Regions from separate parts of the Stutzerimonas marianensis genome, predicted to be linked through region 2. Evidence: riboswitches for the same ligand, from Rfam matches in the RefSeq annotation. Region 2 holds a riboswitch; the other holds the start of a gene.

Region 1 (14,931 bases), on a different contig from region 2:
CGTGGTAGGTGTGGCGCCCGCCGTTGCGGAAGCTTCGGAAGTTCTTGTCGTTCATCAGGCGGATGTTGCAAGGCTGCGAGCATTCGATGATCACGAAATCGTCTTCATTGAGGTGTTCGCGCTGGTGGATGAACTTCATGTACCGCTCCGGGCCGCAATCTGGCAAAGCGCGCAGATTACCATAGCCACTCCGGCAGGCCGGTACGGCTCGGCGGGTCGATGATCTTCTGACACAATGCCGCGCGCCACGATCGCTGGCGGAATTTTTTTTCCAGGAGAGTACGGCTTATGGTCCCGGCGAATCAGGCACCCGCCGCCTCGCCATCGGTCCGGCGCGCGACCCGCGTCGGCTTCTTCATGGCTGGCTTCGGACTCTCCGTCTGGGCGCCGTTGGTCCCCTTCGTCCGCGCCCGCATCGAGATGAGCGATGCGCTGTTTGGCATGTTGCTCCTGTGCGTCGGTATCGGGTCGCTGACCTGGATGCCGCTCTCCGGCATGCTCGTCGCCCGCCAGGGCATCCGTCCGGTGATCCTGGGTAGCGTCGCCCTGCTTGCGCTCGCACTGGCTGCAATGGCACTGACTCACTCGATTGCCATTCTCGCCGTGGCGCTGTTCTGCTTTGGCGGCAGCCTTGGCGTGATCGACGTAGCGTTCAACATCCAGGGCGTGATGGTCGAGCGTGATACGGGCAAGCGCTACATGTCCAATTTCCACGGCATGTTCAGTCTCGGCTCGATCTGTGGCGCGCTGTCCCTGACCAGCGCCCTCACACTCGGCTTGGCCCCGGCTACCGGGACGCTGCTCATGATCGGCCTGATCGTACTGGCCAACCTCGCCGTATCCCCCGGCCTGCTGCGCGAACGAGCCCCGGCCGGCGGCGTGGCTTTCAGGCGCCCCTCTGGCCCGGTGCTTCTGGTGGGCAGCCTGTGCTTCATCGTCTACCTGGCGGAAGGCGCGGTACTGGACTGGAGCGCGCTGTACCTTACCGAGACCAAGGCACTCGAGGTGGCGAAAGGCGGGCTCGGCTACGCCAGCTTCGCTCTGATGGTCACGCTTGGGCGCTTTCTCGGTGCGCCGGTCGTCAGCAGCCTGGGCACGGCGCGTGTGATCGGGTTCGGTGGAGTGCTTGCCGCCGCCGGTATCGTCCTGACGCTGGTTACCGATCAGTGGGGCTTGGCGCTGCTCGGATACGGTCTCTGCGGCCTGGGATGCGCGAACGTTTCGCCGGTGCTCATTTCTTCACTCAGCCGCCAGCAGGCAATGCCGGTCAATCAAGCGATCACCGCGGCGACCACCATCGGATTCGCCGGTGTCCTGGCCGGTCCGGCGGTCATTGGAGTGATTGCGCACCATGCCTCGCTGACGCTCGCTTTCGCCCTGCTCGCCGCCCTACTGCTCGGCCTGTGTCTGGGCTGTCGCCGTTTCACCGATTAACCGCCAGCATGCTACAGACCCGGCCGGGTCGTTTGGCTAGAATGCGCGCCCTATGCGCATCCACGATATCCACCAACAACTTGCCGAACTCGGCGCCAAGCCTGTCCATATCGGACGGTTGACCCGTGCCTGGCTCAACGGGCAGGCGCTGGATGCCGGCACACGCCATCAACGCAGTGAAGATTTCCTGCCGCTGTCGGTCCGTAATGGCCTGCCTGGGGTCAAGGAGGCGCTGGATCGCCTCGCGCGGGTGAGTTCGGAGCACCCCGCCGCGGATGGCTCGGCGCGGCTGCTCGTCACCCTGGCCGACGGGCAGATGGTGGAGAGCGTCCTGCTGCCGCGCGATGGACTGTGCGTTTCGAGCCAGGTTGGATGTGCGGTTGGCTGTGTCTTTTGCATGACCGGCAAGAGCGGGCTGCTGCGCCAACTCGGCAGTGCGGAAATCGTCGCCCAGGTCGCACTGGCGCGGCGCGTCCGGACAGTGAAGAAAGTGGTCTTCATGGGGATGGGCGAGCCGGCGCACAACCTGGACAACGTGCTCGAGGCGATAGACGTTCTGGGCACCGATGGGGGCATCGGCCACAAAAACCTTGTGTTTTCGACGGTAGGCGACCGGCGTGTCTTCGAGCGCTTGCCACGGCAGGCCGTCAAGCCGGCGCTGGCCCTGTCGCTGCATAGCACCGATACCCGGTTGCGCCAGGCCCTGCTACCCCGCGCACCGGTGTTCGAGCCCGCCGAACTCGTCGAACTGGGCGAGCGCTATGCACGCCAGGTGGACTACCCGATCCAGTACCAGTGGACGCTGCTCAAAGGCATCAACGACAGCCCCGAAGAAATGGACGGCATCATTCGTTTACTGCGCGGCAAGTTCGCGATCATGAATGTGATCCCCTACAACAGTCATGAACACGACGATTACCAGCGTCCCGACACCGAGCGCATTCACCAGATCATGCGCTACCTGCATGCCAACGGCGTGCTGACCAAGGTGCGCAACTCCGCCGGCCAGGACATCGATGGCGGCTGCGGCCAGTTGCGCGCCCGTGCCGAGGGCATCGTTCAGGCACGTCGACAACGCATGCAAGCGCCCAACCCCGAGCCGCTGCGCTGAACACCTGCCGTTCTTCGCTGTCCTAGCGCATCGGTCTTTCATCGCACGGCGCCGCTCCCGGTGCCCGCCCCTTGCCCGTTTCGGGCGTGAGAACAGCATGCATACCTTGGCCCAACTCAAGCGCGGCGAACTGGCCGGCATCACCCGACTGGACCTGTCCGAAGATCTGGAAAGCCTGCCGCGGGAAGTGTTCGACCTCGCCGACACGCTGGAGGTGCTCAACCTGTCCGGCAACCGCCTCAGCCGCCTGCCCGACGACCTGCCTCGCCTGCACCGGTTGCGCATCCTGTTCTGCTCGAACAATGCCTTTACCGAAGTGCCGTCGGTGCTTGGCCAGTGCCCCCGGCTGGAAATGATCGGGTTCAAGGCCAACCGGATTCGCGTCCTGCCGGCCGAAGCGCTGCCGCTGTCGCTGCGCTGGTTGATCCTTACCGACAACGAGCTCGAAGCCCTGCCAGCCGAGATTGGCCAATGCAGCCGCCTGCAGAAACTGATGCTGGCCGGCAACCGCCTGAGTGCGCTACCCGAGACGCTCTCCCGGTGCGAACACCTGGAACTGCTGCGGATCGCGGCGAACCGCCTCAACGAATTGCCGGACTGGCTGCTCGCGATGCCGAGGCTGGCCTGGCTGGCGTTCGCCGGCAACGCCTTCAGCGACGCGATGGAAGACGCCATCCTGGCGCAGCATCCCCTGCCGCCGATCGACCGAAGCCAAGTCGAGCTGGGCGAGGTGCTCGGCCAGGGTGCTTCGGGCGTGGTGCATCGCGCCCGCTGGGCGCAATCCGCCGGGCCGCGCGCGATGGCAGTCAAGCTGTTCAAGGGCAGCGTGACAAGCGACGGCCTGCCGCACAGCGAGATGGCGGCCAGCATCGCAGCCGGCGCGCATCCGAACCTGATCCCGATCGCCGGTCCGCTGGCCGTGAGCGCCGATGAAAGGCCCGGGTTGCTGATGGCGCTCATCGACCCCGCCTTCGCCGTGCTCGCCGGACCGCCTTCGCTGGCCAGCTGCACGCGCGATTGCTATGCGCCTGAGCGTCGTTTCAGCCTCGACGAGGTCCTGCGCATCGCCACCAGCGTGGCTGATGTGGTGCGCCATCTGCACAGCCTCGGCATCCTGCACGGCGATCTCTATGCGCATAACCTGCTGGTCGCCCCAGGCGGGCAGACCCTTCTCAGCGATTTTGGCGCGGCGTCCTTCCATGACCCCCACAGTCGACAAGGCTCAGCCTTGCAGCGGATCGAGGCGCGAGCCTTCGGCTGTCTGCTGGAGGAGCTGCTCGAACGCTGCGACGCGGCCGACCAGGACCCACGCCTGCGCTGCCTGGCCGAACTGAAGGCCCGATGCCTGCTCGCGCGCCCCGCCGATCGACCTGATTTCGCCGAGCTGCACCGGTCAATCGAGGCAATTGCATGACCCGAACAGCAAAGCGGCCAGGTAGTTGCATGCAGGGACCGACTTCCACGGTTCCGACGGCTTCCTGACACCATGTCCCATTCCGACACCCCTCCGAGCACGCCCTACACCGCACCGGACGACGGCGCACTGACGCGAGACCCGTTCATCATGGGCCTCAAGCAGCGACTGCCCGAACATCTGCGGGAAAGCTTCTCCGATGACCAGCTCGAAGGCCTGCGCAGTGCCTTTGCGACGCGCTCCTGGGGCCGCCACAAGATTGATCTGCGCGGCACGTTCAGCCTCTGGAGCAACCAGTACTACTTCGTACTGGTCGGCGGTCGCAACAAACGCAACCTGTCCCGGGCACAACGCAATCTTTCACTCGCCGCCAAGGCGGGAATGATCACGCTGTTCCTGTTCTTTTCGATGCTGGTGGGGCTGGTGGCGCTTTATCTGATCAAGTCCGCACTCGGCATCAATCTGCTGCCGAACTACTCGCTGGGGCTATGGGACTGGTTCAAGGGCGGACGCTAGTTCGGCGCGTCATTCTCCGATCAGGATCAGTTTGCCGGTCGCCGGGTCGCGATAGACCTGCCCGACGCTCTCCAGTCCCTGCCCGGCCTCGCCGTCCAGGCTGTCCGGCAGCCGTGGCAATTCGCGGCCCCGCTCGACCGCCACAGGCTGCCGAGCGGCGCGAAGCTGTTCGAGCAGATCGGTCTGCGCGACCAGCGCTGCGATCAAGCCGCAGGCGAAGACCAGCACCACGTCGACCATATTGGCCAATGGGCCGAGAGGGTCATCATCACCGGCTGCGAACCGGCTGGAGCGCCAACGTCTACTCATCCGCACGGACCTCGGCCGCTTCGACCTCATCGAGCAGTTCGTCGTACCAGCGCCGGCGCAAACGGCCCAGCGCGAACCCGAACATGCCGATCAACAAGCCCAGCACTGTCGTGTCGAACGCGACGCGCATCGCCACGCTGAGAATCTGAACATTGCCATCGCCCAGCGCGGCAAGACCCGGGCCCAGCGGTATGAGCGTGCCCATGAGGCCGAGCATGGGACCGACGCGGGCGATCAGGTCCGCACGATCGAGGCGACGACGGGCGCGACGGACTATCTCGGCGGAGGCCAACCGCCGCCAGCGACGCAGCCCGCCCAGCCGCTCGCCGCCAGCCACACCGGCGTCGCAAATGGCCAGTGCCAACAGACCGAACAGCGCCCAGGTCACCGGCTGCAACAGCCAGCCGACCAGCAGATGCAGCCAGCTGAACAGGTGATGATCGAGCATCAGGCGTTCCTCCGCAGCGAGGCTCCGCGACCACGCCATACGCCCGTGGCCAGCAGGGACAGGAAGATCGCCGCGACGATCCATAGGTACTGGCTGGCACTGCTGTCGCCCCCCTCCGCCGCCTGTTCAGCCTCCGAAGGTCGCTCGCTGGACTCGGGCTGGATCTCGGCGATGCTGCGCGGTGCCGCGCTCGTTTCCTGTTGCCGTCGAGCCGCCTCCAGACGCACCTGCAAGGGCTCACGCAGCGCCGGGTCAAGCTGCGGCAACAGCCAGTCGAGCATCGGGTGATCGGGACGGGTGTGGCCACCTCCGGGTAACCCGTGCTCGCCGACCAGTCTGGCGAACGCGTCGCCCAGTGCCCGGCGCGTCGGCTCGTCAGCCTCCCAGAACCCCTTGTGGATCGCCACCAGCATGATCGCCAGCATGTTGGTTTTCACGTGCACGTTGGCGCCTTCTTCGAGAAAGGTGTCGAGACCGAGGCCATGGCGGTCGTCTAGGTATACGGCCTTGACCTCCTCCCAGGCACTGTCCTGGATGATCTCGGGATTGGTCACCTGCCAGCCCCACAGGTACTCGAGAAACTCGCTGCCCATGGTGCGCGCACCGGCATAGTCGTGCTGCATCAGTGCCTTGATCCAGGCCGGATTGAGGAAGCGACCCCGCAGCTCGGCCAGCAGTGCCTGCTGCAGGGGCTCGAGCCGAACCCTGGTCGGGTCGTTGTGCCAGCTGACGATGTTCTCCGGCGCTTTGCCGGCCAGCTGCTCCACGGCCATGCTCAGCCCGCCCAGATAGTCGAAGGCGTCGTTGTTATCCATGAGTCCGTAGAGGTTGCTCGAGCGCCCGAGGTAGGTTCGGGTGACCTGCTTGAGGCTGTCCGCGAACACGTCCTGCACGGGCTCGCCGGCATACTGCATACCGTAAGCATGGCCCATGCGGCTCACATAGCTCTGCACCAGTTCGCTACGCGCCTCCCAGCTGCCGGAGCGTTCGACCAGGGTATTGACGCCCGCGCCATAGGTGCCGGGCGCCACACCGAAAAGACGCAGGGCCGAATTCCGCCCCGCCTCTGTCGCATCGGCGCCAGCGTCGAGCCGCCGCGCCGCATCGACGACCCAGTGCGCGGCAACCAGGTTTCGCTCGAGCGGCTCGTCTCCGCCGTTGGCACGCTCACCAAGCGGCTGCAGCGCAGCGTCGAGCGCCGTGCGTAACGCCGGGTAATCCTTGCGAATGGTCTCGCTGGCACCATCGAGCGCGAGGAGCACGCCCTGCTCCAGCAATGCGAGTTGATCGGCGTACAGATCGCGAAACAATCCTGACGTGGTGAACATCAGGTCGCGCCGCTGCTCATCCGCTGCCAGCGGCACTCGCTGGATTCCCTCGACGATGCCGCGGCTGTTCCAGACCGGCTCGACACCCAGCAGCGAAAGGCCAAAGGCGACCATCGCCCCCTCGTCCCGCACCGTGTCAGACGCCCATAGGATGACGGCTTCGCGGCCGCCCTCCTGCATCGGCCGCTCACGGGCCTGATCGGCCATTTCCCGACCGATGCCCCAGCCGATTCGGCTCGGCAGCAGGCTGCTGTCCAGCGCATGGAAATTGCGCCCCGTCGGCAGCGCCTCGGGGGTGCGAATGGGGTCGTTGCCCTTGCCCGGCGCGACGAAGCCCCCTTCGAGCGCCTGCACCAGTGCCTGCATTTCGGCCGCAGGCGAATCGATCAGCGCTTGGCGGTGATGTGCGTTGCCGGTGCCCATCGACGCCATCAGGGTATCCACCGCTTCCTCGGACCACGGTTTGCCAAAGACATGCAGCCCGAGCGGCATGAAGCGCTCCTGGATGTTCGTCAGGTAATGGCCAACCTCATGGACCAGCAACTCGTCGTCGACCTGTTCGAAATCTATACCGCGCGCCGCCAGCGGATCGGCCATCGACTCACGCAGCTCAGGCTCCAGGCCCGATCGGCTCACCAACGCCTTGATCTCGGCAATGGTCGCGCGCCGGGCCGGCCCCTCGCTGCTGCCGGTGCCGGCCTCGAAACTCTCGATGAGCTGGCGCAGCTTGAGCAGGTCGTCATACAGCGGCGTCGCGACCAGCGGCGGCGTCAGATGGTCGACCATCACCGCCAGCCCCCGGCGCTTGGCCTGGATCCCCTCGCCCACGCCATCGACGATGTAGGGGTAAATGCTCGGCAGGTCACCGACAATTTGCATCGGATAATCCTCCGCGCTCAGTCCCGCCCGGCGGCGCGGCAGGAACTCGTAGGTCGAGTGCCGGCCCAGATGCACCAGCGCGTCGGCACGAAACTCGTCGCGTAGCCAGTGGTAGAAACCCAGGTACTGATGAGGCGGAGGAAAGACCAGATTGGCGTGCAGCAACTCTTCGTCGACCTCCCACCCCCTCGGCGGCTGCGGACCGATGAAGATGTTGCCCAGACGCAAGCCGGGGAAGATCATCCGGTCGCCCTGCACCATGACCTGGCCCGGTGCGTCGCCCCATCCGCGCAGCCCTTCGATACCAGTCGCCGCCAAGGCCTCGATCAGCTCCTCGGCCTCGGTCCAATTGGCTAGCCCGGGTTGAGCCATGGCGCGCTCGTAAAACCCTTCAAGCTGCGACAAGAGGTCCAGTGCGCGCGCCCGGTTGGGATGATCGATACCGTCGAGCACATGGTGCAGCTCGCTCGACCCGCTGCGCAGCGTCTGACTGGCGATATCCAACTGCGAAGCCTGCAGTGCGCGCCGCATCTGCGCGTTCCAGTAACCCAGCGGTCCTTGCACCATTTCCGCCTGGAGCGCCGCCGGCAGACCTCGGAACCAGCGCAGGTAGGCGTCACGTTCCAGGCCCTCTACCTTGCCAGCCATCTCTGCGAGGGCGTCGCCCTGTTCTGGCAGGTTCACGCCGCGCGCCTGCAGCATGGCGAGCAACGCCTGGGGCGAGTCTGGCAGCTCGCCCGTCTGGTAGCCCTCGGCCTTGAGGCGATTCAGAATGGCGAATAGCGACTGCGGTACGTCGAGGTTGTCGGCGCCGATATTGTGCCGGCCCGGTGGGTGGTTGTAGTAGATGATGGCGACGCGCTTGTCTTCGTTGGCTTTGCGCTGCAGCCGCTGCCAGCGGTGCACGCGCGCCGCGATCGCCTCGACCCGCGAAGGCAGCGGTTGGCTGAAACCGAACCGGATGCCGGAATTCGGGTCGATCTGTGCCGACGCCCAGGCCGCAAGCACCATCGGTTGGCTGCTACCCTGCAGTTCCGGCATGGCTAGCTGGTAATGCACCTTGTCGCGCCCGAGGCCATCGCTCGAAAGCTGCCAGACTTCGCCGTCACGGTCATCCAGGCGCAACCCCTTGAGCACCGGCACGTCGAGCTTCTTCAGCAGATCGGTCGCCTGCTCGCGGCCTTCACCGCCGCCAAGCACGAAGTCCTGCAGCACGATGACGGCGGCCAGCGGTGGGTGTTCGGCACCCTCGAGCCAGCGCAGCGCCTGTAGCGTACCTTCGCCCCAGGCGGCGAACAGGCTGACGCAGGCGATGTCGCGCTGCTGCAGCGTCTGGCACAGTGCATCGTTGAGATCGGCATCGCCTCGGCGGTCCGCTCGCCCATGGTCGACCACGGCAACCAGCGTCTCGCCCCGCCAGGCCAGCCTGGCGGGATCGGTGATGCGGCCATCCTGGTAGAAACGCAACGCAGGACGAGGCTCGGGGGGCAGGACCTCGGTCGCTCCGCCTCGGTCCGAAAGCCAACCCAGCAGCCGCGCGATATTCTCGCTGCCGCCTCCGAGCCAATAGCTGCGCGCCTCGATCCAACTGGCCTGCCCGGGGTTGGCGTCGCCCAACTGACGGGCCCAGCCGACCAGGTCCTCCCCAGGCTTTTCGGCACCTAGCCGGGTAGCGTGCTCGGCATCGCGAAACACCGGTTGGCCATCGATACGGCTCATGGCAACCAATGACTGGTCGCTGTGCATGATGACCCGATCAGCCGGTACAGGGCGCTGGAGCAATCGGTGCAAGCGATCTACCTCTGCGCCAAATACGCCTACCACCAGCAAGACGTCGCCGCTGGCAAGCCACTCCGCAGCCTCGACATCGTTCATTTCCGACAGCTGCTCGGGCGTGCGCGCAGCTACCGTTATTCCCGGATGGCGCTGCTTGAAGCGCACCACCGCCGATGCGAATTCAGCGGCGCTGTACTGCGAAATGATGGCGTTGATCTGGTTCGCGAACGCTGGCTGCGCCAGCAACATCAACAAGGCTGCGCATAGGCCGCGCATCGACGAAGACATGCCCCACTCCCGTATCGGGACGCGTGGGCGGCAGAAAACCCACAACCAGGCAGCTGGTGCGAGCCATTTCTGAGGATGTCGCCCACCGCGACAATTCCTTGGGGAGTACGGGCTGGTATCGGGCTCGGTCGAACGAGTCGACCTTACCGTTGCGGGGGCAGCATCAGCTTTCTACTGATTTCCCATTCAACCCGAACCGTGATCCGGGCACCGCGCACTCCATTGAACCGGCCACCTCGTGACCGACCGCGCGAACCTTACGCGCGCCCCCTGGTTAGATCAAGCCGTTATCGGAATCGGTGAGCGTGGGTGGCAGAGCTGGCTAGACTCTTCAATCTAGACCTTGGAGCCTTGCCGGATGAATGACGAGCAGCCCCCTAAATCGCTCACGCTGCGGCAAATGCTGCAAAGCGTCCTCGCTGGCGCCCTGGGCGTACAGAGCGCGAAGAACCGTGTTCGTGATTTCAGCCACGGCAAACCCAGCCACTTTATTCTGCTAGGCCTTGGATTCACCCTGCTGTTCGTGCTCGTGCTGCTCGGCGTCGTGAAGCTGGTGTTGTATCTGGTAGCCCTGTAGCGAGGCCGCTACTGATGACTGACCCAAAACACGGCCGTGGCGACGACCAACAGAATGATGAAGAAGATCGCGGTGGCGTCCGCGCGACTGTCATTACCATGATGCTGAGACACGGCTGCGCTCCTTTATGGGGTTTCTTCAGCGTCGATCAGGGCGTTCTGCCTGGAGTTAAGACCACCGCTGCGCGGCGCTCAAGGCCAGGCGTGCAAATTCCCAAAAAGCGGTGTTTCGTTCTAAACATATTCCCAAACATCACTTTTGCGCATAACTGCTAGCTGGTATCTTGCCGCCCTCCCTCAATGGGTGCGCGGCCGTGCGCGCAGAAAGCTGTAGACAGCCCTGAGAACAGGACACCCCATGTACGTTTACGACCAGTACGACCAACACATCATCGAGGATCGCGTGCGTCAGTTCCGCGACCAGACCCGCCGGTACCTGGCGGGCGAACTCGGTGGTGAGGAATTCCGCCCGCTGCGTTTGCAGAACGGCCTTTATATTCAGCGCTATGCGCCCATGCTGCGCATTGCCGTGCCATACGGGCTACTGTCGTCCAAGCAGGTACGCAAGCTGGCGGAAATCGCCCGCAACTACGACAAGGGCTACGCCCATATCAGTACCCGGACCAACGTACAGTTCAACTGGCCAGAACTCGAAGACGTGCCGGACATCCTCGCCGAGCTGGCGACCGTCCAGATGCACGCCATCCAGACCAGCGGCAACTGCATTCGCAACACCACGACCGACCAGTTTGCGGGTGTGGCGCACGACGAACTGGTCGACCCACGGCCCTGGTGCGAGATCATCCGTCAGTGGTCGACGTTCCACCCCGAATTCGCCTTTCTTCCGCGCAAGTTCAAGATCGCCGTCAACGGTGCGGTCAGCGATCGCGCCGCCATCGAAGTACACGATATTGGTCTGGAAGCGGTGAAGAACGATGCAGGCGAATTGGGCTTCCGCGTCTCGGTTGGCGGCGGCCTGGGCCGCACGCCGATCGTTGGCAGCTTCATCAACGAGTTCCTGCCCTGGCAACATTTGCTGACCTACCTCGATGCCATTCTGCGCGTCTATAACCGCTATGGCCGCCGCGACAACAAGTTCAAGGCGCGGATCAAGATTCTCGTCAAGGCGCTTACGCCCGAGGTGTTCGCCGAACGTGTCGACGCCGAGTGGTCCTACCTGAAGGACGGCCCGAACACCCTGACCGAGGCCGAAGTCGAGCGCGTCAGCCAGTTCTTCGTGGATCCGGCCTACCAGGTTCTCGAGGATCAGGACGCCGCGCTCGCACAACTCGACGCCGAGTATCCCGGCTTCGCCCGTTGGCGTCAGCGCAACGTGGTCGCACACAAGAAACCGGGCTACGCCGCCGTTACGCTATCGCTCAAGAGCACCGGCGTCGCTCCGGGAGATGTCACGGACAAGCAGCTCGACATCATTGCCGACCTCGCCGATCGCTACAGCTTTGGTGAAGTCCGCAACTCCCACGAACAGAACATGATCCTGGCGGACGTCGAGCAGGCTCGCCTGTTCGAGCTCTGGAACGAGCTACGGGAGCTGGGCGTCGCAACGCCGAATATCGGCCTGCTGACCGACATCATCTGCTGCCCGGGCGGAGACTTCTGCTCGCTGGCCAATGCCAAGTCGATTCCTATCGCCGAAGCAATCCAGCGTCGCTTCGACGATCTGGATTACCTGTTCGACATCGGCGAAATCGACCTGAACATCTCGGGCTGCATGAACGCCTGCGGCCACCACCACGTCGGCCATATCGGCATCCTCGGCGTGGACAAGAAAGGTGCGGAGTTCTACCAGGTCTCGCTCGGCGGTAGCTCGGGCCGCAATGCCAGCCTCGGGCAGATTCTCGGCCCTTCGTTCGCGCAGGATGCGATGCCCGACGTGATCGAGAAAATCATCAAGGTCTATGTCGAGCAACGTACCGAGGACGAGTCATTCCTAGATACCTTCCGCCGGATCGGCATTGACCCCTTCAAGGAGCGCGTCTATGCAGCGAATCATTAAGAACGACCAGGTCGTTGACGAAACCTGGCACCTGCTGCCCAAGGACGTGACACTCGAAGAACTGTCCAACTGCGATGACCTGATCGTGCCCTTTCAGCTGTGGCTCGACCATGCTCATGCCCTCAAGGCGCGTGACGGTGGGCTGGGCATCTGGCTGGAAGCCGATGAGGCGGTGGAGGACATCGCCGATGACCTGCAGCATTTCCAGGTAATCGCACTGAATTTCCCGGCGTTCACCGATGGGCGGCATTACTCGAGCGCCCGCCTGCTGCGCGAACGCTATGGCTACAAGGGCGAAATTCGGGCGATTGGCGACGTATTGCGGGACCAGCTGTTCTACATGCGTCGCTGTGGCTTCGACGCCTTCGCCATTCGTGCCGATCGGGATCCTTATGATGCACTGGAAGGCTTGAAAGACTTCTCGGTGACCTATCAGCCCGCCGCGGACGAGCCGCTGCCCCTGTTCCGCCGCCGCCAGGCCTGACCCCTCAACCGGGCCTGCATCGTGCCGGCAAGACGGCATGTTGCTGGCCCATCCAACCCCTTCGTCCCCGTACGACAATCCCGAAACGCGAAACCCTGCCGTAGCAGGGTTTCGCGAGGCGGGCATCCCTTTTCAGGTCCGCGGGTACATCCAGAAATTCGGATGTTCGGGCTGCTCGCCCTTGGTCGCCTCTTTACTGCCGAAGGCTTCCTTGATCTTTTCTGCCAATGCTTTCAAAGCCGACTCCTTGAGTTTCGCGTGATGACCTGGCGCTAGCTTGTTGGAATCACTCGAATCAGAGAAATCGGTTTTGGCTATTCGGACAATAGCTGGCGGAACGGCGGCATTCAGTCCAGTCGCACCAATGTCCGCCCCACCTGCCCGCCGGCGAGGATGCGCTCGATCGCGCCCGGTAGCTCATCCAACGTGACCTCTTGGACCAGGTCAGCGAGGTTCGGCACCTTCCACTGCAACGAGAGTTTGTCCCACATGGAGGCTTTCACCACCAACGGGATCTCGACCGAGTCCACGCCAAGCAGGTTGACACCACGCAGGATGAACGGCAGCACATTGGCCTGGAAGCTGGTTCCCGCGGTCAGGCCGCAGCAGGCGACACTCGCCCCGCGGCGCAGCGACTTGACGACGTTGAAGAGAATATCGCCACCGACAGTGTCCACCGCCCCGGCCCACTGCTCCTTGAGGATCGGCTTCTCGACACCCGCCTGCAGTGCACTTCGCTCCACCACCTCTTGCGCGCCGAGGCGCCTGAGGAAATCCGCCTGACTGGATTTACCGGTGACAGCCGCTACCTTGTAGCCCAGGCTAGCCAGCAGTGCGACGGCTATGCTGCCTACGCCCCCTGTAGCGCCGGTCACCAGCACGGGCGCTTCTCCTGGTTCCAGACCGGCTTGCTCGAGCTTGTCGACGCACAGCGCAGCCGTAAGCCCAGCCGTACCGAGAATCATCGCGTCGCGCAAGGACAACCCTGCAGGCCGCCTGATCACCCAGGCAGCCGGCACTCGAATGTATTGACCAAAGCCGCCAGCGGTGTTCATGCCCAGGTCGTATCCGGTGACAATTACCTCGTCCCCGACGGCAAACTCCGCCACGCTCGATTCGCTGACGGTGCCAGCCGCATCGATGCCCGGCGTATGCGGGAACTGACGCGTCACCCCGCGGTTGCCGGTCGCTGAAAGCGCGTCCTTGTAATTGAGCGAGGAGTACGCGACTCGAATGAGCACCTCGCCAGTCGGAAGGTCGTCAGTGCTGCGTTCGACCACATTCGACTCGAAGCGACCATCAGCCTGCTCTGTAGTCAGCAGCGCCTTGAAACTAGCCATTCGCTGTTTCCTCATTGCCAGAATCGTTGTTCATTCAAGCGGCTCAAGCCTTTGAGCAGGCCATGCTCGATAACCGTGCTGGCCGCCATGCCGAACCGCTCGGGAAGGCTTTTCTTTTCCGCGTAGTGCAGATGGAACAGATCCGCTTCGCGGGCACGTTCGGCCAGGTACTCGTCACTGGTCTTCAGTTCGTCCACCAGTCGCTTGCCCAGTGCCGAAATACCGAGCCAGACCTCGCCCGTCGCGACCTCGTCGATGGCCAGCTCCTGGCGATAGCGCGCCACAAAGTTCTTGAAGAGTTCGTGTGTGGTTTCCAGATCATCCTGGAACTTCTCACGCCCTTTCTCCGTGTTCTCGCCGAACACCGTCAGGGTGCGCTTGTATTCTCCCGCGGTCAGAACCTCGAAATCGACATCGTGCTTCTTCAGCAATCGATGCACATTGGGCAATTGGGCGACCACGCCGATCGACCCGAGGATTGCGAATGGCGCGCTCAGAATCTTCTGGCCGATACAGGCCATCATGTAACCGCCGCTGGCAGCAACCTTGTCGACGCATACCGTGAGCGGCACCCCGGCATCACGGACACGCACCAGCTGTGACGCTGCCAGCCCGTACCCATGCACCATACCGCCGCCACTCTCCAGCCGCAGCACAACTTCGTCCTGTGGCGTCGCCAGGGTCAGGACGGCCGTGACCTCGTGCCGAAGATTCTCGACAGCCGATGCCCTGATGTCACCATCGAAATCCAGCACGAAAACCCGAGAGCGTGATTCACCGGATTTTTTTGCCTGCTTGGCGGCCTTGGCCTCGCGCTTACGCTGCGCCTTGAGCTGGTCCTTGTCGACCAGCGCCTGTTCGAGCCGCTCGCGCATCGATTTGTAGAAGTCGTTCAGCTTCTGCACTTCCAGATGGCCGCTCCCCTGTTTACCCCGCCCTTTACGCAAGGATGCGAGCGTGATGAGCACCACCAGTATCGCGACGACAAGCGTCACGGTCTTGGCCAGAAAA
Region 2 (14,931 bases):
AGCCACCCGAAAATCAGTTGGTATTTCCCTTCGATCAGCGCGCGCTGCTGGCCGCCTGGAAGTTTGTGAACTTCGACGCGGCCCGTTTCGAACCGGTTTCCGATCAGGATGAAGAGATTAACCGCGGCGCCTACCTCAGCGAGGCAGTTGGGCACTGCGGCGAGTGTCATACACCCAGAACCCTGACTCAGGGCCTGGACAGCAAGCAGCATTACGCGGGCGCGACGCAGCAGGGCTGGACGGCCTGGAACATTACCAGCGGCGCGCGAGGAATCGGCAACTGGTCGGAGCAGAAGCTGCTGAACTATCTGTCGACCGGGCATCAGCGCGGCGAAGCCGTTGCCGGTGGGCCGATGGCCGAGGTGGTGAGTGACAGCCTGAGCTGGCTGAGCGAGCAGGACTTGCGAGCGATTGCACGGTATCTGATGCAGGTCCCAGCAAAGGACGGGCAGGTGCCCGCGCGTGACGAAATCGAGCCGGCCGGTGCCAACCCAGAGGACCCCATCCATTCGTTGTTCGTTGCCGCTTGCGAAAGCTGCCACTACCCAGACGACAGGGGGCGAGGCGGCCCATACCCCACGTCGTTTCCAAACTACTCAGCCGTCCGCGACCCGAACGGGACCAACCTGATCCGCGTCATGCTTGATGGTCTGATCCGCGGCGGACGCAGCGACGAGGCGTTCATGCCGGCCTATCGGGACCTCCTCACCGACGAGCAGATCGCTGCACTGGCGACCTACATCGGCCAGCGTTTTGGTGGCCACGACAATAGCTTCAGTGCGGACGACGTCGCCGCGCTGCGTGACTAGCAGGAGGTCTCACATGACGCTTGCATTGGAGGTGAACGGCCAGGTCCACAAGCTGACGGTCGACCCGTCGACACCGTTGCTCTATGTGTTGCGCAATGAACTGGGCCTCAAGGGGCCGAAATTCGGATGTGGCCTGGGTGAGTGCGGTGCCTGCACGGTGCTGGTCGACGGCGCTCCGGTGCGCTCCTGCCTGCTCCCAACTGCCTCGTTTGTCGATCGCCAGGTGGTATCGGTAGAGGGTTTGGGCAATGCGTCAGATCCGCATCCGCTGCAACAGGCATTCATCGATGAGCAGGCTGCGCAGTGCGCCTATTGCATCCCCGGCATGATCATGACCGCCCAGGCACTGCTGGCGCGCAACCCGCAACCGAGCGAGGCGCAGATCAAGCAGGCGCTCCTGGCCAACTTCTGTGGCTGCGGCACCCACCTGCGCATCGTTCGCGCAGTTCAGCGGGCCGCAGCCGCGATGAGCGAGGGCAGGCAAGCATGAGTGGCCTCTCGCGGCGCGGATTTCTGCAAGGCTGCTCCGCTGCGCTGGTAGTGGGGTTCAGTTTCGGCCGTCCCATTATGGCCACGGCGGCGGAGGCGTTTGGGCTGGGAGACATCGACAAACCGATCGATCGTGATGAAGTCGATAGTTGGCTGGTCATGCGTGACGACGGGCAGGTGGTGGTATACAGCGGCAAGGTAGAGCTGGGCACAGGCGTGGAAACCGCGTTGCGGCAGATAGCGGCCGAGGAGTTGTGCATCGCCTTCGCCACCACTTCGCTGGTTCAGGGCGATACTCGCCTGACGCCCAACCAGGGCGTGACGTCCGGCAGCAAGACGATACAGATCGGCGCACAGCAACTGCGGCAGGCAGCAGCCACCGCGCGCCAGGCGCTACGCGAGCGAGGCGCCGAGGTACTGGGGGTGGCTGTCGATGAAGTCGAGGTGCGTGACGGGCAGGTTCGAATCGCGGCCACGCCGCAGCGCTCGGTCAGCTACGCGGCGCTGATAGGCGGCCAGCCATTTTCCAGGCGTGTCGAGGCAAGCGCGCCGCTGTTGGAGGCGGAACGTTATCGCCTGGTCGGGACTTCGGTGCCGCGGGTCGATATCCCAGCCAAGGTATTCGGCGAGTTCAGCTTTGTTCAGGATGTCCGTCTGCCCGGCATGCTGCATGGCCGTGTCGTACGGCCACCGATCACGGGCGCCAGCACCTTGCCGGTACGGATCGAATCGATAGATGACAGCGACCTTCCCGCAGGCGTGCGTGTGGTGCGCCGTGGTGCGTTTCTAGGGGTGGTCGCGGAGACCGAGTGGGAGGCGATCCAGGCGGCGCGTCGTTTGAAGGTCGTCTGGACCCATGATGTGAAATTGCCGGAGATGGCGCGGCTGCATGACTTTCTCGAGTCGCTTCCGGCCCGCACGCGCCGGATCGTCGACCGTGGCGAGTTGCATCCGCAATTCCAATCGGCCGATAAGGTGCTCGAAGCGCAGTACCAATGGCCGTATCAGAATCACGACTCCATTGGCCCGTCCTGTGCTGTCGCTGACGTACGGGCGGAAGAGATCACGCTGTGGTCGGGCACCCAGGGTCCGCATCAGCTGCGCGAGGCGATCGCTGCGCTGACCGAGCGCCCCAAAGAATCGGTCCGTGTGATCTATGCAGAAGCGTCCGGGTGCTACGGCCACAACGGTGCGGATGACGTGGCCGGGGATGCGGTGCTGATGTCGATGGCTGCAGGACGGCCGGTCAGGGTCCAGTGGTCGCGCGAGGATGAGCACGGCTGGAACCCGAAGGGACCGGCCATGCGGATGCGCTTGCGCGGCGCCTTGAGCGCGGCGGGTGACGTCCGCGGCTGGTCGTTTCGCAACTGGACGCCGACCCATTCGACCCGTCCGAGCGCCGACGCGGGCGATAGGGCGCTGCTGGCCGGCATGCTGATCCACGGCATGCCGGATTTCGATCGAACGGTGGGCGGTGACCGCAACGCGCCGGTGGATTATCGCTTCGAGCATTGTCGCGTGGAGATCAACTGGTTGGCCGTCACCGACACGCCATTGCGGCCATCGGCGCTGCGAGCCCTGGGTGCAGTGCCGAACTGCTTTGCCAACGAGTGTTTCTTCGACGAATTGGCCCATGCTGCGGGGCGCGACCCGCTGGCGATGCGGCTGGATTATCTCGATGACCCGCGGGGCCGCGCCGTGCTCGAAGCGGCTGCCAAAAAAGCTGACTGGCAGCCGGGTCGTAGCCGCGCTACGCCCTGGCGCAGCGGTGTCGTGACGGGGCGCGGGCTCGCCTACGCCCGTTACGAAAACGAAAACGCCTACGTGGCCGTGGTGGCCGATGTCGAGGTGAGCGAGCGGGGGGTGAGGGTGTTGCGGGTGGTCGTAGGCCACGATTGCGGGCTGATCATCAATCCCGACGGCGTCCGCAACCAGATCGAGGGGAACGTTCTCCAGGCGACCAGTCGTGCACTGAAAGAGGAGGTCAGGTTTGGTCGCGAGGGGGTGACCAGCCTGGAGTGGGGTGCCTACCCGCTGATCACTTTTGCCGAGATACCGCAGGTCGACATCGTGTTGATCGATCGTCCTGACGAACCGTCGCTTGGCGCTGGCGAGGCTACCACCGCGCCGGTGCCCGCTGCCATCGGCAACGCCATATTCGACGCCACCGGGCTAAGGCTCCGTCAAGTGCCGTTCACCCGGCAGCGCCTCCTGGCTGCTCGGGACGAGGCGTGACGTCTACCAGTGCAGGTTGAAGTGCGAGCCCAGCACGAAGGTGTCATCCAGCAGGTCCCAGCGTTCGACGCAGGCGTGTTTGTCAGGCCCCGCGTGTAGCTTCAGCCGATTGAATGAGTTAGGTGAGGTGCCGCGCACCCGTGAAGACAAGGTCGTGCCTGCCTGCACCATCCAGATTTCGCGCGACAGCGCGGTGTATTGCTTGGACAGCGGAAGTACGTAAGGCAGATGGATGTGCCCACCCATCACCAGGTCGAGCCCTTCATCGGCCCAGCAGTGCAGGGCGGCGTCGGCTCCGTGCTGCAGGTTGCTGAGGTCGCTCAGCACCATCGCGCCGAATGGCTGGTGGGCCACCACGATACGCAGTTTGTCGTGGCTGGTTCGTCTGAGCCTGTCCCGCACCGCCTGGACCTGCCGTTGCGTGACGAGACCGTCCTTGTGGCGCCTGGGGTGGGTGGTGTTGAGGCCGATGATCAGGGCCTCGTCGTTTTCGAACGTGGGTTCCAGATCGTCGCCGAAGTGACGCCGGTAGTTGTGATAGGGCGTCAGGAAGCGGGCGAAGAGGTTGTACAGCGGAATATCGTGATTGCCCGGGATCACCAGCGTCTCGGGAATGCCGTGTGCGTGCAGACGCTGGACGAAGGCCTGTGCCGCAGCGAACTGGCTGGCGCGGGCGCGCTGGGTGATGTCGCCGGAGAAGACCAGCAGGTCCGCGCCGTGCTCGCGCACATGGCGTTCCATGGCCTCCACGACAGCGGGCTGCTCGGTGCCGAAGTGGGTGTCGGATATCTGCACGATGATCGTCATTGGCTGGCGTTTTCTCTTCGGGATTCCGGTTTCCGGGGGCACGTTAACCTATTCGAAGCCTGGAGCGCGCCAGCGTTCCGGTAAAAGCGCTTCGCATCCCCGGGCGACATCGCTTTCGGTTGCGCGGCACAGGGCCTTGGACTAACCTCCGCGCTGCTTCAGGTGCCCCCTGGCGAAACGCCAGTCGGGTGAAACAGGGAAGCCGGTCCATTCGTAGAAGATTCCGGCGCTGCCCCCGCAACGGTAGGCGAGTCACGAACCGCTCGACGCCACTGTGCCGCAGGCACGGGAAGGCGCGGTTCTCGGACCCCGAAGGGTCCACTCGCAAGCCCGGAGACCGGCCTGTCGCACTTCACGGCAGCGCGGTGGGCGCTGATCGGCGTGCGCCCGTGGGGTGCATTCCTGTCGCCCCTTTCCGTCTGCCCTTATCGACTGGATGTCGTGCGGCGGGCACGACGGAGACCCCACCTTGATCTGCAAGTCATTCAATACAACCGCGGCGTTTGCATTGCTCGGCCTCGCGCCGTTCACCTTCGCGCATGCTGCGCAAACCTCGCTCGACCTCGACTCGACCGTCGTCACGGCCACTCGAGTCGATACGCCGACGCCGGCGCTGGCGGCAACGACCGTCATCGACCGGGAGGAGATCGAGCGCAGCCAGGCAACCTCGCTGCCGGACGTTCTGCGCCGTGTGCCGGGATTGTCGCTGGCCAACAATGGCGGTCCGGGCAAGACCACCAACCTTTTTCTGCGTGGCACCAACTCCGACCACATGATCGTGCTCATCGATGGCGTGAAGGTCGGTGCCGTCAGCAACGGTGCTGCGGCTTACCAGGACTTTCCGGTCGAGCTGATCGAACGTATCGAAGTGGTACGAGGGCCGCGTTCGAGCCTCTACGGTTCTGAAGCCATCGGTGGCGTCATCCAGATATTCACGCGCAAGGGTGAGGGGCAGGGCGCGCGACCATTCTTCTCGGCGGGCTATGGCACGCATGACACCCTGAGCGGTAGTGCGGGGATCACCGGAGGTGACGGCAAGGGTTGGTACAGTCTGGGTATCAACAGCGAGGACACCGATGGGATCGATGCGACCAATCACAACAGCTTCTCCAACGATCCGGACGCCGACGGCTATCGCAATCTGGCCGGCTCGCTGAACGTCGGCTACCGTTTCGACAACGGGCTGGAACTGGCCGGCAACCTGCTGCGGGCCAAGACGCACAACGAATACGACGGCGGCGATGACGCCTACATGGACGGCGAACAACACGTCGTCGGAGGCAGCGCACGCTATGCGCCGCTGAACAACTGGATGGTCACGCTGCAAGCCGGGCGCAGCCAGGACAAGAGCGACAGCTACAGCGACGGAAGCTTCTCGTCACGCTTCGATTCCCGCCGCGACCAGTTTTCCTGGCAGAACGACATCGAGCTGGCGGAGCGGCACACCCTGACCCTGGGGTACGACTATCTGCAGGACGAGCTCAGCAGCGATTCCGACTACCAGATGAATTCACGGCACAACAATGGTGGTTTCGCTCAATATCTGGGGGGCGCAGGCCGGTTCGACTGGCAGCTCAACGCGCGCCGCGACGTGAACGAAACCTTCGGCGGCCACAACACCGGCGCGGTTGCTCTGGGTTATGCGCTGGCCGAGAGCCTGCGCGGTTATGTCAGCTACGGCACTGCGTTCAAGGCGCCGACCTTCACTCAGCTTTACTACCCTGGCTTCTTCGGCATGTACGAGGGCAACCCGGACCTGGAACCCGAGGAGTCGAAGAATCTCGAGGTCGGTCTCGAAGGGCAACCTGGCTGGGGCAGCTGGAGCGTCAACCTGTTCCGCAACGAGATCGATAACCTGATCGCCGCGACGGGCCCCAACAACGGCTATATCAACGTGGACGAGGCCCTGATCCATGGGGCGGAGTTCAATATGGCGAGCGACTGGCAGGGCTGGTTCTGGAGCGCCAATGCAACCCTGCTCGAAGCGGAAAACCGTTCGGACGGTGCCAACAACGGTCGAAGCCTGCCGCGCCGCCCGCAACAGCTTTTCAATCTGGAAATGGACCGCGCGTTCGATCGCTTCAGTGTGGGCGCTACCCTGCATGCCGAAGGCGCCCGCTACAATGACGCAGCCAACCAGACCGAGCTGGGCGGTTTCGCGACCCTCGACCTGCGCGCCGAGTACCGTATCGATCAGGAATGGCGACTGCAGACGCGTGTCGCCAACCTCCTGGATGCCAACTACCAGACCATTGACGGCTACAACCAGCCTGGCCAAGCGGTCTATTTCACCGTTCGCTATCAGGCCCTCTGATCGCACAGGGTGCGACGAAACCGAAGGAGAACACGCATGATCAAACTGTCCCCCCGAGCCCAACTGGCCGTTGGCGTCGCCCTGGTGGCGCTGATGGCCGTGACCCGCGGGCAGCATCTTGCCTCGGTGAACCTGCCGAGCGCCTCGTGGGCGGTGTTCTTCGTCGCGGGAATCTTGCTGGCGCCGCGCTGGGTTTTCCCCATGCTGTTCGTGGAGGCGTCACTGCTGGATCTTGCAAGCGTCGGTTGGCAGACCGCCAGCAGCTATTGCCTGTCGCCCTCCTACTGGCTGTTGCTGCCGGCCTACGGTGCGCTCTGGTTGGGCGGGCGCACCTATGCCCGGCTGCACCAGGCGCATTGGCACAGTCTGGCGACGCTGATGGCGTGCATGGCGTTGAGCGCCTTCGTTGGTTACCTCTTCTCCGGGGGTGGCTATCTGTTTTTCTCAGGCCAGTATGCGGACCCGACGCTGGCGCAACTGGCTGAGCGGATCCTCCATTACTACCCGCGCAACCTCGCCAACATGGCGCTCTACGTCGGCGTCGCGACGGCGCTCTATGTCGGCCTGCGCGGCGTCAGCGCTCAGCGGGCGGAGGCTCGCGCATGACCGAGTCGGCTGAACGCGACGCCCGGCATCGCGCGCGGATGCAACGCAAGAAGGCGGTCGTCGATGAGAAGATCGCCGCGGCCCAGGACGAATATGGCCTGTTGCTGGTTCACACCGGTAACGGCAAGGGCAAGAGCAGCTCGGCCTTCGGTATGGTGGCGCGTGCGCTCGGCCACGGCATCAAGGTGGGCGTGGTTCAGTTCATCAAGGGTGCGGCGAGCACGGGCGAGGAGAATTTCTTTCGGCGGTTCCCCGAGGACGTTCGCTACCACGTGATGGGCGAGGGCTTCACCTGGGAAACCCAGGATCGTCAGCGCGACATTGCCAAGGCTGGCGAGGCCTGGGCGGTAGCGGTCGAGCTGCTGAGTGACCCCCAGATCGGCCTGGTGGTGCTCGATGAGCTGAACATCGCGTTGAAGTACGGCTACCTGGAACTCGACACCGTACTGGCCGATATCGAATCGCGGCCGCTGCTGCAGCATGTAGTGGTGACCGGCCGGGGCGCGCCACCTGCGCTGATCGAGGCCGCCGACACCGTTACCGAGATGAGCCTGGTCAAGCACGCGTTCAAATCCGGGGTCAAAGCGCAGAAGGGAATCGAGTTCTGATGCCGCCAGCAAGCACCGGAGCGCCGGACAGGATGCTCGCGGATGAATGAAGCGCGCCACTGTCCTGCATTGCTCGTTGCTGCTCCGGCGTCCGGCCAGGGCAAGACTACCGTCACCGCCGGTCTGGCGCGTCTTCATGCGCGGCAGGGGCGGCGGGTGCGGGTCTTCAAATGCGGCCCGGATTTTCTCGATCCCATGGTGCTGGCCCGCGCCAGCGGTCATCCGGTCTACCAGATCGATCTCTGGATGGTCGGTGAAGCCGAGAGCCGGCGTCTGCTCTGGGAGGCGGCAAGGGACGCGGACCTCATCCTCATCGAGGGGGTGATGGGGCTGTTCGACGGCACGCCATCGGCGGCGGATCTGGCACGGCACTTCGGCGTCCCGGTGCTGGCCGTGGTCGATGGGTCCGCGATGGCGCAGACCTTCGGCGCGCTCGCTCATGGCCTGGCAAGCTATCAGCCGGACCTGCCGTTTGCCGGCGTGCTCGCCAACCGTGTCGGCAGCCCCCGTCATGGCGAAATCCTGCGCGACTGCCTGCCGGCGCACATCGATTGGTTCGGGGCCATGCCGCGCAGTGAAGCGGTCGGCCTACCGAGCCGCCATCTCGGGCTGGTGCAAGCACAGGAGCTGGCCGATCTGGATGCGCGCCTCGACGCCGCGGCGGACGCTTTGGCCGAGAGTTCAGGCGGTGACCTGCCCGCGCCGGTCTGTTTCTCACCGCCGGCTGTCCTGGATCGGCCGCCGCTGCTCGAAGGCGTGCGGGTCGGTGTGGCACGCGATGCCGCATTCGCCTTCGTCTATCAGGCCAACATCGATCTGCTTCAGGCCATGGGCGCTGAGCTGCTGTTCTTTTCACCGCTCAGGTTCGCGCGTCTGCCGGCCGTCGATAGCCTCTATCTACCCGGTGGCTATCCGGAGCTGCATCTGAAGGTTTTGGCTCGCAACCGTGCCATGGGGGAGGCGATACGCGCCCATCATGACGCCGGCAAGCCTACGCTGGCCGAGTGCGGCGGCATGCTCTACTTGCTCGAGGGTCTGACTGATCGGGAGGGCGCACGCGAGGATATGCTCGGGTTGCTGCCCGGTGAGGCGCGCATGCAGAAGCGCCTGGCCGCGCTGGCCCTCCAGGAGGTGCAGTTACCGGAAGGTCGACTGCGCGGGCACACCTATCATCACTCGGCGCTCGACTCGCCGATGCAGCCACTGGCGCGCGGCGAATGCCCGAACTACAAACGCACCGCCGAAGCGGTGTATCGTCAGGGCCGCCTGACGGCTTCGTACATTCATTTCTACATGCCATCCGATCCGGTGGCCGCTGCGGCCCTGCTGACGCCATGACCGATCCCGTCTTTACCGAAGAACAGCGTGCCGGGGTTTATCGTGCTATCGCCGAGCGGCGCGACATGCGGCATTTCGCCGGTGGCTCGATTGCTCCCGAACTGCTGGCTCGCCTGCTCGAAGCGGCTCATCAGGCGCCGAGCGTCGGGTTGATGCAGCCCTGGCGTTTCGTGCGTATCCGCCGACCCGCACTTCGCCTTGCCATCGCGGAGCTGGTGGAGACAGAGCGTCTTAACACGGCGGCCGCGCTGGGCGAGCGCGGCGACGCCTTCATGCAACTCAAGGTCGAGGGCATCCGTGATTGTGCGGAAGTCCTGGTCGTCGCGCTGATGGATGGCCGCGAGAAACACATCTTCGGCCGCCGCACGTTGCCGGAAATGGACCTGGCGTCGGCGTCCTGCGCGATTCAGAACCTCTGGCTGGCTGCGCGTGCCGAAGGGCTGGGCATGGGCTGGGTCTCGTTGTTCGATCCTGCGCAGCTGGCCGCCTTGCTGCAGATGCCCGAGGGTGCCAAGCCCATCGCGATCCTTTGTTTAGGTCCGGTCGAGACCTTCTATCCCGCGCCGATGCTGGCGCTCGAAGGCTGGGCCCAGCCACGGCCACTGGCCGAGCTTTCCTACCTCGATTGCTGGGGCAACCCGGCATGAGCCTGGCGTTGTCCTGCCTGGCTGGCATCGGTATGGATGCCTTGCTCGGCGAACCACGACGCGGACACCCGCTGGTGGCGTTCGGACGCTGGGCCGATACCCTGGAGCGCCATTTCAACGGGCTCGATGGGCGAGGCTGGCGCAGCCATGGCGTGACCGCCTGGTGCCTCGCTGTGTTGCCGCTGACGGCCCTGGCCTGGTTGCTGTCACGCCTGCCCGGCATCGGCGGGCTGGTCGAGATTCTGCTGCTCTACTTCGCGCTGGGCTTGCGCAGCCTGGGCGATCACCTGTTGCCGGTCGCACGTGCGTTGCGCCAGGGCGACCTGCCCGAAGCGCGTCGACGCGTAGGCTTTATCGTCAGCCGCGACACCCGTGAGCTGGACGCGCAGGGCGTCGCCCGTGCCGCGACCGAGTCGGCGCTGGAGAATGGCAGCGATGCCGTCTTCGCGGCACTGTTCTGGTTTGCATTGGCGGGCGCGCCCGGCGTGGTCCTGTATCGCCTGAGCAACACCCTCGATGCCATGTGGGGTTACCGCAACCAGCGCTTCGAGCGCTTCGGCTGGGCTGCGGCGCGCATCGACGATCTGCTTAACTTCGTCCCGGCCAGGCTGGTGGCTCTGACCTATGCCGTGCTGGGGCAGACGCGCCGCGCTCGGCACTGCTGGCGCACCCAGGCACCGCTGTGGGACAGCCCCAACGCCGGCCCGGTGATGGCGGCCGGTGCTGGGGCGCTTGGCGTGACCCTGGGCGGCGCGGCGATCTATCACGGCGAACTGCACCAGAGACCGGTGCTGGGTGAGGGAGATTCACCCGGGCCACGCGACATCGAGCGTGCACTGGACATGGTCTGGGCGGGTGTCGGCGTCTGGATCCTGGTGTTACTGGTGGGGGCCGGTTTGCATGCTTGAACATGGCGGCAGGCTGCGCGCCGCGGCGCGGCAGTTCGAGATTCCACTGGCCGACTGGCTGGATCTGTCGACCGGCATCGCCCCTTATGGATTCGACCTTCCCAGCGTTCCGGGCGAGGCCTGGCTGCGCCTACCGGAGGTCGAAGACGAGCTCGATGCGGTCGCTCGCAATCACTATGGGGTGGCTTCGCTGCTGCCGGTCGCCGGTTCGCAGGCGGCGATCCAGGCCTTGCCACGGCTGCGGCGGCGGTCACAGGTCGGCATCGTGTCTCCGTGCTACGGGGAGCATGCCGAAGCCTGGCGTCGTGAAGGTCACCGGCTGAGCGAATTCAGTGAAGGCAGCGTGCCGCGGGCGCTGGACCACTTGGATGTACTGGTGGTGGTCAATCCGAACAACCCGACCGGTCGCCTGTTGTCACCGGGGCAGCTGCTCGACTGGCATGCGCGGCTGGCCGAGCGCGGGGGCTGGTTGGTCGTCGACGAGGCCTTCATGGATGCGACACCGGAACACAGCCTCGCGGTGCACAGTCAGTTGCCCGGTCTCATCGTGCTGCGTTCATTTGGCAAATTTTTCGCGATGGCAGGTGCGCGGCTGGGCTTCGTGCTCGCCGAAGCCGATCTGTTGCAGGCGCTGGACCGGATGCTTGGGCCATGGTCGGTCGCCGGCCCCTCGCGCTTCCTGGGCCGTGCGCTGTTGGCTGACAGTGCCGGCCAGCAGCGCCAACGGCAGCGCCTGCTGGCGGACACCGAGCGCCTGGCGCAGTTGCTGGCGTCGCAAGGGCTGGCACCGACCGGCGGTTGCGCCCTGTTTCAATGGGTCGTGACCGAGGAGGCGAACATGTTGCATGAGTTTCTCGGCTGTCAGGGCATTCTCGTCCGACGCTTTCGTTACCCCTCCAGCCTGCGCTTCGGGCTGCCGCCGGACGAGGCCGGCTGGGCGCGGTTGGCGAGGGCGTTGACGCTTTACCAGGCCATTCGCGGATGACCAGCCTGATGGTGCAGGGCACCACCTCCGATGCCGGCAAGAGCACCCTGGTGACCGCCCTGTGCCGCTGGCTCAAGCGACAGGGCGTGGCGGTGATCCCGTTCAAGCCGCAGAACATGGCGCTCAACAGCGCGGTCACGGTGGACGGCGGCGAAATCGGTCGCGCCCAAGCCGTGCAGGCACAGGCCGCCGGTCTGGTGCCGCACACCGACATGAACCCAATTCTGCTCAAGCCCAACAGCGACGTCGGCGCCCAGGTGATCATCCATGGCCGTGCCGTGACCTGCATGGACGCTACGGCCTACCACGACTACAAGCGCGTCGCCATGCAGGCGGTGCTGGAGTCCCACCGGCGCCTGAGCGCGACCTATCAGGTGGTCATGGTGGAGGGCGCGGGTTCGCCGGCGGAAATCAACCTGCGCGCCAACGATATCGCCAACATGGGCTTTGCCGAGGCGGTCGATTGCTCGGTCATCCTTATCGCCGATATCGACAAAGGCGGTGTTTTCGCGCATCTGGTGGGCACGCTGGAGCTGTTGTCGCCGAGCGAGCAGGCCAGGGTGAAGGGTTTTGTGATCAACCGCTTCCGTGGCGACATCGCCCTGTTGCAGCCGGGACTGGATTGGCTCGAGGCGCGTACCGGCAAGCCGGTCCTGGGAGTGCTGCCTTACCTGATGGACTTGCACCTCGAGGCCGAAGATGCCGTGGATGTGCGCCAGGCGCCGAAGGCTGAGTCGAGCCTGCGCGTGGTGGTGCCGGTGCTGCCGCGCATCAGCAATCACACGGATTTCGATCCGCTGCGCCTGCATCCGCAGGTGGACCTGCGTTTCGTCGGGCCTGGCGAAGCCATTCCGTCGGCGGACCTGATCATTCTGCCCGGCTCGAAGAGCGTCCGGGCCGATCTGGCCTGGTTGCGCGAGCAGGGCTGGGACCGCGCCATCCAGCGGCACCTGCGCTACGGCGGCAAGCTACTGGGTATCTGCGGCGGGCTGCAGATGCTTGGCGAGTCGGTCGCCGACCCGCTTGGTCTGGAAGGACCGGCAGGCGTCAGTCACGGGCTCGGCCTGCTGCCCCTGCACACCGAATTGGCGGCGCACAAGCAGCTGCGTAACGTTCGTGGGCGGCTTTGTCTTGGCGATGTCGAGGTGACCGGCTACGAGATTCATGCCGGTGTCACCCGGGTCCCGGAGACTGCACGCGCAGCGGTGCGCCTGGATGATGGCCGCGCCGACGGTGCCGTCAGCGACGACGACCAGGTTTTCGGGACCTATCTGCACGGCTTGTTCGAGGGGGCGGATGCCTGTGCCGCGCTGCTGCGCTGGGCCGGGCTGGCTTCGGTGGAGCGGATTGACTACCACGGCTTGCGAGAGCGTGACATCGACCGGCTCGCCGACCTGATCGATCGTCATCTGGACACCGACCGGCTACGCGAACTCTGCGGCTTGTGATGCCGCGCTGCGCGAGGAATACCTGATGCTTGACCTGATTCTCGGTGGTGCTCGCTCCGGCAAGAGCCGCCTGGCGGAGCGCCTCGCCAGCGACAGCGGCCTGGCTGTGACCTACATCGCCACCAGTCAGCCGCTGGACAGCGAAATGGCTGCACGTATCGACCAGCACCGGGCGCGGCGGCCGGCTGGGTGGGCGTTGGTGGAAGAGCCGCTGGCGCTCGCGACGGTGTTGCGTGAGCACGCCGATCATGAGCGCTGTCTGCTGGTCGATTGCCTGACCCTCTGGCTGACCAACCTGCTCATGCTGGAGGATAGGGCGCGCCTGGCCGGTGAGCGCGACGCGCTGCTCGACTGCCTGGACGGCTTGCCCGGTCGCGTGTTGCTGGTCAGCAACGAGACCGGTCTTGGCGTGGTGCCCATGGGTGAACTGAGCCGCCGTTATGTCGACGAGGCTGGCTGGCTGCACCAGGCCATCGCCGCCCGTAGCGACCGAGTCGTCTTTACCGTGGCGGGATTGCCGATGATCCTGAAAGGAGAACCCTTGTGAACGAACCCTGGTGGCAGGCGCCCTGCCGTGTGCCAGATTCGGCGTCGCGCGAGCGCGCACGGCGTCGTGACGCCCAACTGACCAAGCCACCTGGTGCGCTTGGCCGGGTCGAGGCCCTGGTACCGGTTCTGGCCGGGCTCCAGGGGCGCGATCGGCCCGCCTTGAACCGGGTATGGATCAGCATTTTCGCTGGTGATCACGGGGTGGCGGCCGAAGGTATTTCTGCCTTCCCCCAGTCGGTGACTGCTCAGATGCTCTCCAATTTCGTCCGTGGTGGCGCTGCGATCAGCGTGCTGGCGCGGGCGTTGTCGGCCGCGCTCGAGGTGGTCGACCTCGGCACGGTTCATCCGGTTGGGCCCTTGCCTGGGGTACGGCATCTGGCGCTAGGGCCGGGTACGGCGAATTTCGTCCAGGGGCCGGCGATGTCGGCCGAGACCTGCCGCCAAGCGTTGGCGGCGGGGCGCGACAGCGTGCATCGGGCGCAGGCGCAGCATCAGGCCGAACTCTTTATCGGTGGCGAGATGGGCATCGGCAACACCACCACGGCCGCGGCGTTGGCGTGCGCATTGCTCGGTTGCGATCCGCAACGGCTCGCCGGCCCCGGGACCGGGCTCGACGCCGCCGGCGTGGCGCGCAAGCGTGCCGTCATCGAGCGTGCGCTGGCGCGGCATGCCGGCCCGCACGACACTCTGGATTGGCTGCAGCGGCTCGGGGGGTTCGAATTGGCGGCGCTGACCGGCGCTTATCTGGCGTGCGCGCAGCAGGGCATCGTCGTGCTGGTCGACGGATTCATCTGCAGTGTCGCGGCGCTTTGTGCGGTGCGCCTGAACCCCGGTTGTCGTGACTGGCTGCTGTTCGCCCATCGTTCGGCAGAGCCCGGACATCTGGCGGTCCTCGATGCGCTAGACGCCCAGCCGCTGCTCGATCTGGAGCTGAGGCTGGGTGAGGCGAGCGGGGCAGCGCTCGCGGTGCCCTTGTTGCGACTGGCCTGTGCCCTGCACGATGAAATGGCCACCTTTGCCGAGGCGGCTGTAGCCGGTCAGTCCGCATGAACCTGCATCTGGACATGCTGCGGCATGGCGAGACGACGGGGGGGGGAGGTTTTCGAGGCCGTCTCGATGACGAGCTGACCGCCGAGGGTTGGCAGCAGATGCGCCGGGCTGTTGCCGAGCGGGCGGGCTGGTCGCGCA

The links. Region 2 has a riboswitch for cobalamin ahead of btuB (TonB-dependent vitamin B12 receptor). Riboswitches for the same ligand answer to the same signal wherever they lie in the genome.
Region 1: another riboswitch for cobalamin. It lies ahead of MST27_RS08815 (cobaltochelatase subunit CobN); the one in region 2 lies ahead of btuB (TonB-dependent vitamin B12 receptor).

The regions. Positions count from the first base shown of each region.
Region 1 covers NZ_JALGRD010000004.1:224,195-239,125, reverse strand. The annotation lists gene MST27_RS08850 (DUF1883 domain-containing protein) at 1-139, opposite strand, end outside; gene MST27_RS08845 (MFS transporter) at 289-1,434, shown strand; gene MST27_RS08840 (RNA methyltransferase) at 1,487-2,545, shown strand; gene MST27_RS08835 (leucine-rich repeat-containing protein kinase family protein) at 2,643-3,959, shown strand; gene MST27_RS08830 (3-phosphoshikimate 1-carboxyvinyltransferase) at 4,032-4,475, shown strand; gene MST27_RS08825 (DUF2149 domain-containing protein) at 4,485-4,784, opposite strand; gene MST27_RS08820 (MotA/TolQ/ExbB proton channel family protein) at 4,777-5,232, opposite strand; gene MST27_RS08815 (cobaltochelatase subunit CobN) at 5,232-9,503, opposite strand; cobalamin riboswitch at 9,597-9,734, opposite strand; gene MST27_RS08810 (DUF2970 domain-containing protein) at 9,862-10,080, shown strand; gene MST27_RS08805 (nitrite/sulfite reductase) at 10,438-12,096, shown strand; gene MST27_RS08800 (DUF934 domain-containing protein) at 12,080-12,580, shown strand; gene MST27_RS08795 (YhdH/YhfP family quinone oxidoreductase) at 12,928-13,920, opposite strand; gene sohB (protease SohB) at 13,932-14,931, opposite strand, start outside.
Region 2 covers NZ_JALGRD010000007.1:89,495-104,425, forward strand. The annotation lists gene MST27_RS13385 (c-type cytochrome) at 1-809, shown strand, start outside; gene MST27_RS13390 ((2Fe-2S)-binding protein) at 823-1,299, shown strand; gene MST27_RS13395 (xanthine dehydrogenase family protein molybdopterin-binding subunit) at 1,296-3,533, shown strand; gene MST27_RS13400 (metallophosphoesterase family protein) at 3,537-4,340, opposite strand; cobalamin riboswitch at 4,484-4,700, shown strand; gene btuB (TonB-dependent vitamin B12 receptor) at 4,813-6,654, shown strand; gene MST27_RS13410 (hypothetical protein) at 6,691-7,260, shown strand; gene cobO (cob(I)yrinic acid a,c-diamide adenosyltransferase) at 7,257-7,868, shown strand; gene MST27_RS13420 (cobyrinic acid a,c-diamide synthase CobB) at 7,911-9,206, shown strand; gene bluB (5,6-dimethylbenzimidazole synthase) at 9,203-9,853, shown strand; gene cbiB (adenosylcobinamide-phosphate synthase CbiB) at 9,850-10,761, shown strand; gene cobD (threonine-phosphate decarboxylase CobD) at 10,754-11,746, shown strand; gene MST27_RS13440 (cobyric acid synthase) at 11,743-13,194, shown strand; gene cobU (bifunctional adenosylcobinamide kinase/adenosylcobinamide-phosphate guanylyltransferase) at 13,220-13,741, shown strand; gene cobT (nicotinate-nucleotide--dimethylbenzimidazole phosphoribosyltransferase) at 13,738-14,793, shown strand; gene MST27_RS13455 (histidine phosphatase family protein) at 14,790-14,931, shown strand, end outside.